2 regions of the Agrobacterium sp. GD03872 genome follow, and region 2 is predicted to be linked to the other one. Evidence: riboswitches for the same ligand, from Rfam matches in the RefSeq annotation. Region 2 holds a riboswitch; the other holds the start of a gene.
The links. Region 2 has a riboswitch for S-adenosylmethionine ahead of metA (homoserine O-succinyltransferase). Riboswitches for the same ligand answer to the same signal wherever they lie in the genome.
Positions count from the first base shown of each region.

Region 1: another riboswitch for S-adenosylmethionine. It lies ahead of N5D22_RS06470 (O-succinylhomoserine sulfhydrylase); the one in region 2 lies ahead of metA (homoserine O-succinyltransferase).

Region 1 is NZ_JAOCCY010000002.1:514,374-517,782, reverse strand. It holds gene N5D22_RS06485 (hypothetical protein) at 190-468, opposite strand; tRNA gene N5D22_RS06480 (tRNA-Gly) at 832-905, opposite strand; gene N5D22_RS06475 (2'-deoxycytidine 5'-triphosphate deaminase) at 962-2,059, opposite strand; SAM riboswitch at 2,133-2,211, shown strand; gene N5D22_RS06470 (O-succinylhomoserine sulfhydrylase) at 2,255-3,409, shown strand, end outside.
Region 2 is NZ_JAOCCY010000005.1:184,040-187,448, reverse strand. It holds gene N5D22_RS14775 (galactose mutarotase) at 1-779, opposite strand, end outside; gene metA (homoserine O-succinyltransferase) at 921-1,847, opposite strand; SAM riboswitch at 1,932-2,008, opposite strand; gene N5D22_RS14765 (thiamine diphosphokinase) at 2,098-2,751, shown strand; gene N5D22_RS14760 (ABC-F family ATP-binding cassette domain-containing protein) at 2,756-3,409, shown strand, end outside.

The DNA of each region.
Region 1 (3,409 bases), on a different contig from region 2:
GCCGTCGAACCGAGATTTTTGCAGATATTACACTTCAAATAGCCCAACGCGGTGTTCTGCCGCGTCGTTCCTTCAAAGGTCACATATCACGCCATCAAACCGATAACCCCAAGTAAAAATGCAGACTTAAATTCTAATTTAAAAATATTTCAAGTTATTATAAGATATTCTCCTCGAACAAAATATTATTCACATATAATTTATTATACTTGCGTAAACTATTGCAACCATCTGCAAAGACAAAAATAGAATCGCAGTTGGCATGCAAAATATTACCCTTGATCTGTTTGAAATCTGCTTATCTGAATCCCCTTCATACGACTTCCATTTCGGGTGACTATCAAGCTCAAAGTTCCAGTTGTTGTTTTTATAAAACATAATATCTCGAACTTCTGATATTGCCATAGACACCCAAAAATACGCCGTCACAGATATATAAAATACTCCTAAAATAATATTCTCGATCATAATATCGATCCATACACTAGAAAAAATCAAATATTAAACTCGTCACTATGAATAATACATCATTATTTCTAATATTTTTTGAACATCAATGTTTTGAAGATAGAAATTCTCTTTATAATAAAGTTATCTAATTTATTACTATTTTTGCGTCAGTTGACTCTCAGATGATAAATTGCCCATCCGCAGAAATGGCGAAGCGCTTCTTGTCGCTGGTCTCAACAACTTCAAGCAAAAGTTCGGGTATCAGGGGAATATGGACCTTGCTAGCAGGTCCTCGATATTTACCCACCCTTCAGCGTCAAGCTCAATGCCGATCACATTCGGCTTGTGACGCAATATCCGGCACGTGGATCGCGGCATCGCTGGAGCGGGAGAAGGGAATCGAACCCTCGTATTCAGCTTGGGAAGCTGCTGCTCTACCATTGAGCTACACCCGCGCCGCGCATAAGACATCGGATAGTTCGCAGCGGGTGTCAAGCACCCGCCGGGTTGGTTATTCGGCGCGAAAATGCTTGGAGAGCTTCAGCCCCTGCGCCTGATAATTGGAGCCGAGGCCGGTGCCATAGAGGCCTTCCGGTTTCTGCAACATATGCTCGTAAACCAGCCGACCGACGATCTGGCCGTGTTCGAGGATGAAGGGGACCTCGTGGCTGCGGACTTCGAGCACGGCGCGGCTGCCGGTACCGCCCGCCTGCGCATGGCCGAAGCCGGGATCGAAGAAGCCGGCGTAGTGCACGCGGAATTCGCCCACCAGCGGGTCGAAGGGTGTCATTTCGGCCGCATAGAGCGGCGGAACGTGGACGGCTTCGCGCGAGACGAGAATATAGAATTCATCCGGATCGAGGATCAGTTCGGCGCGGCCGCGCGCATAGAGCGGCTCCCAGAAATCGAGAACGTCGTGCTGGGCCTTCCTGTCGACATCCACCACAGCCGTGTGGTGTTTGCCACGGTAGCCGATCAGGCCGTTTTCGCCGAAACCCTTGAGGTCGATGGAAAGCGCGATGCCGCCGCCGGTCACGTTGGGCGTGTCGCTGGCAACCAGCGTTTCCATCTCGTGCAGCTTCAGCAGTTCACTTTCATTGAGCAGCGAATGGCCGATGCGGAAGCGGATCTGCGACAGGCGCGAGCCGCGTCGCACCACGATGGGGAAGGTGCGCGGGCTGATTTCCAGATAGAGCGGGCCGGCATAACCCGCCGGTATCTTGTCGAATTCCTGCGCGCCGTCAGTCATGACGCGGGTGAAGATATCGAGACGGCCGGTCGAGCTTTTCGGATTGGCCGAGGCCGACATGTCCGCCGGCAGCGCAAGGCTCTCCATCAAGGGAACGATATAGACACAACCGGTTTCCAGCACCGCGCCCTGGGTAAGGTCGATCTCGTGCAGGCTGAGACGATTGAGCTTGTCGATGACGCGGTTTCCGGGGCCGGGCATGAAACTGGCGCGCACGCGATAGGCCTTCGAGCCGAGCCTGAGATCGAGGCTGGCGGGCTGCACCTGATCAGTATCGAGATCGGCCTCGCTCTTCAGCTTGCCGCCCGCAAACAGCGCCTTGATCGCGCCATCCGCCAAAATGCCCGTGGTTCTCGTCATCGTCATCATTCCTTTTTACGGCGACAAAACCAAAAGGAAAGCATTGACGCAAGCCGGTAACGGCAGTATGGCAAGCTTATCCCGTGGTGATTTGGCCGGTCGGCTTGCAGCCACGTTAAACAAGTGGCTAAAAAGACCGGGTGATTGAAACCGGTCTGCTTTTGCGGCCGGTTTTTTTGTTTTGAAGGGGATCACATGAGCAATAAATGGCGCCCGGCAACCCAGCTGGTTCACGGCGGTACGCTACGCTCACCTTACGGTGAAACGTCGGAAGCGATCTATCTGACCCAGGGTTTCGTCTACGAAAACTCCGAAGCCGCCGAAGCGCGCTTCAAGGGCGAAACGGACGGCTTCATCTATGCCCGCTATGCGAGCCCCACCAATGACATGTTCGAAAAGCGCATGTGCCTGCTGGAAGGCGCGGAAGACGCCCGTGCGCTCGCCTCGGGCATGGCCGCCGTCACCGCCGCCATCATGTGCCAGCTGCGCGCTGGCGACCATATCGTTGCGGCCCGCGCCCTCTTCGGCTCCTGCCGCTGGGTGGTCGAAACACTTGCGCCGAAATATGGCATCGAATGCACGCTGATCGACGGACGCGATCTCGGCAACTGGGAAAAGGCGATTCAGCCGAACACCAGACTGTTCTTCCTCGAAAGCCCGACCAACCCGACGCTCGAAGTGGTGGATATTGCCGGCGTGGCGAAGCTCGCCAACCAGATCGGCGCGAAGGTGGTGGTCGACAACGTCTTTGCGACGCCGCTTTTCCAGAAGCCGCTCGAACTCGGCGCCCATATCGTCGTTTATTCGGCCACCAAACATATTGACGGCCAGGGCCGCTGCCTTGGCGGCGTGATCCTTTCCGACAAGAAGTGGATCGAGGAAGAGCTGCAGGATTATTTCCGCCATACTGGCCCGGCCATGTCGCCTTTCAATGCATGGACGCTTCTGAAAGGCATCGAGACCCTGCCGCTGCGCGTCAAACAGCAGACGGCCAATGCTGGCAAAATCGCCGATTTTCTTGCTGATAGCGGCAAGGTCGCCAAGGTCATCTATCCCGGCCGCGCCGATCACCCGCAGGCGGACATTATCGCCCGGCAGATGTCCGGCGGCTCGACGCTGGTGGCGTTCGAACTGAAGGGCGGCAAGGAGGCGGCCTTCAAGCTGCAGAACGCGCTTGAGATCGTGAAGATTTCAAACAATCTCGGCGACGCCAAGAGCCTCATCACCCACCCCGGCACGACGACGCACAAGAACCTCACCGACGAGGCGCGTGCCGAACTCGGCATTTCCGGCGGCACCCTGCGCCTCTCCTGTGGCATCGAGGATACCGACGATCTGCTGGAAGATCTG
Region 2 (3,409 bases):
GGTGAATAGGCGCGGGCGACCTTGCGCTTGGCGCGGCGCTCGGGCGACAGGCAGAAATTATGGTCGTAGAGGACCTGCTCGCCATTCTCCTTGCGCCGCATCGGCGTCGGCCGGCGCAGGTCGAAGACGGTGCCATCGACGGAGCGGATTTCGCCGGTCGGTATCTGCTGCTCGTTCGTCGGCAGGTAAAAGTCGGCGGCGATGCTGATCTCATGGCCGAGTGCGGTATCCGCGCCGTCGAGGTTGAAATAGGAGTGCTGGCAGACATTGGCGATGGTCGGCCTGTCGGTCACCGTTTCATAGACCACCGAAAGCACACCGCCATCGCGGATCGTATAGGTGGCCGTGACCGTGCAATTGCCGGGATAACCGGCGCGGCCATCGGGATCGATGATCTGCAGAACCGCATGGCTTTCGCCATGTTCCATCAGCATCCAGTTGCGCTTGCCCATGCCGTCGCTGCCGCCATGCAGATGGGTGACGCCTTTTTCGTTGAGCTCCAGCTGGTATTCGTGTCCGTCGATGGAGAACCGGCCGTTGCCGACACGGTTGGCGTTGCGGCCGGGGGTGGCGCCGAAATAGGAGGAATATTTGTAATCCTCGAATTTATCGAAGCCGAGCACCAGCGGCGGTTGATGGCCCTCAAGGCGCAGATCCTGAATGACGGCGCCCCAGGTGATGACTTTCGCCGTCAAACCGCCTTTGGAGATGGTGACGCGTTCGACCTTTTCGCCGGTTGCCGTGAAACCGAAATTCTCCCGTGCCGCACCGTCGCTCATCTCATCATTCTCCCTGGTGTCGTGAATTGCCGGGCGGACGTTGCGTCATTTTCCGGCAATTCGCAATCCCGCAATTCAAAGCATGTCTCCCGAAAATGTCCCGCGGTTTGTGGGGCAAAGACATGCTTAAGACAACGCGCTTTACGCGGCCAGTTGCCCGATGGATTCGAGGTCGTAGGGCGTCGTCTGGTATATCTCGTTGATCCAGTTTCCGAAGAACAGGTGGGCGTGGCTGCGCCAGCGGTTGAGCGGGGCAAGTTCCGGGTCGTTATGGGGAAAATAATCATGCGGCAGCTTGATCGGCACGCCGGCATGCACGTCGCGAAAATATTCGTCGGAAAGCGAGGTCGAATCATATTCGACATGGTTGAACATATAGAGCCGGTTGCCAGCCTTCTCATGCACCAGGCACACGCCCATTTCCTCTGATTCCATCAGGATTTCGAGTTCGGGACGTTTTTCGATATCGGCGCGGCGCACTTCCGTCCAGCGTGAGACGGGAACCTGGAAATCGTCCGAAAAGCCGTTGAGATAGATCGACGAAGGGCAGAGATTGCGGTGGCGATAGACACCGAACGCCTTTTCCTTCAGTTCGTATTTCGGCACCCCGTGGAAGTGGTAGATGGCGGCCATCGCGCCCCAGCAGACGTTCAATGTCGAATGGACGTTGGTTTGCGTCCACTCGAAAATCTTCTGCATCTCGTTCCAGTAGGTCACGTCCTCATAGTCCAGCAATTCGATGGGCGCGCCGGTGATGATGAAACCGTCGAACTTGCGGTGGCGCACTTCCTCCCAGGTCTCATAGAAGGAGAGCAGATGTTCTTCCGGCGTGTTCTTGGCGCGGTGGCCGCCGATGCGGATGAGCGACAATTCCACCTGCAGCGGTGAAGCGCCAACGAGGCGCGCCATCTGGATTTCCGTCTTGATCTTGTTCGGCATGAGGTTGAGAAGCCCGATCTGGAGCGGGCGGATATCCTGCCGGATAGCAGCCGTTTCGGTCATGACCCGCACACCCTCATGAACGAGGGTCTCAAAGGCGGGAAGCGTATCGGGAATCTTGATCGGCATGTCGAACTCTCTTTTCCGGATCACGTAAAGAACGTTGCGAAAACAAAAAAAACCGGCAGCGAAATCGCGGCCGGTCCCAGGAAATTGCCTTTTTCCTCGACCCTTTAGCGACTTCTTTAAAGTGGCTGCAAGCCGGTCGGCAAATCACCACTGAGGCGTTTCATAATCCCGAAGCCGGCGAAAATCAATATAGGCCGATTTCATCGGCTTTCGGCTTTCCATTTTTGGCCGAGGTGCGATAAGGCAGGGCATGGATAAAGAGCGCTTCACCATTCTTCTTGGCGGCGATGTCACGGTGACCGATCGTCTGAAGGCAGCGGTCGCGAACAGCCGCGTGATCGCGGCCGATGGCGGCATGCGCCATGCAGCGCCGCTCGGTCTCAGGCCGGAGCTTTGGGTGGGGGATTTCGATTCCGCCAGCGAAGAGCTGCTCAACGCCTGGCCCGATGTGACGCGGCAACCCTATCCAGCAGCAAAGGCCGTGACGGACGGTGAAATCGCTGTCTCGGAGGCTCTTTCCCGCGGCGCGCATACGCTGATATTGGTGGGTGCTCTCGGCGGGGCTCGAAGCGACCATGCGCTTCAGCACCTGCTTTATGCGGTGGCGCTTGCGGAACGCGGTCTCGATATAACGCTGACCTCCGGTGAAGAGGAAGCGCAGCCGCTGCTTCCCGGCTCACTCAATGTCGACCTGCCGGCTGGCTCGCTGTTTTCGGTTGCCGGGTTCACCGCCCTTGAGGGGCTCGATATCGGCAATGTGCGTTATCCGCTCAAGGATTTCGCGCTTGCTTTCGGCTCCTCCCGCACTATTTCCAATGTCGTGAATGGCGGCCCCGTGCATTTCTCGCTGAAAAGCGGAAAAGCCATCGTGCTCGCCCGCCCCTATGATCTGACCGGAGCCTGACGCCTTGGCACCCCCAATTTTGAAACTCGATGACATCAAGCTGACCTTCGGCGTGACCCCGCTGCTCGATGGAGCCAATCTCCAGGTGGAGCCGGGCGACCGCATCTGTCTCGTCGGGCGCAACGGTTCGGGCAAGTCGACGCTGATGAAGATCGCCGCCGGTCTCGTCGAGGCGCAGTCGGGCGAGGTTTTCCGTCATCCCGCCGCCACCATCCGTTATCTGGAACAGGCGCCGGATTTTGCCGGTTACGACACGGTTCAGGCCTATGCCGAGGCGGGGCTGGGGCCGGGTGACGATCCCTATCGTGTCACCTATCTTCTCGAGCACCTCGGGCTGACGGGACAGGAAAATCCGGTGAGCCTTTCCGGCGGTGAAGCGCGCCGCGCGGCCCTTGCCCGCGTGATGGCGCCGGAGCCCGATATTCTGATGCTGGACGAACCGACCAACCATCTGGATCTGCCCACCATCGAATGGCTTGAAAGCGAGCTGCAGCAGACGCGCAGCGCACTGGTGCTGATTTCGCACGACCGGCGTTTTCTCGAAAAGGTCTCGACCTCGACCGTATGGCTGGATCGTGGCCAGTCGCGCCGTCTCAATCGCGGTTTTGCCCATTTCGAGGAATGGCGAGACAAGGTGCTGGAAGAGGAAGAGCTGGAG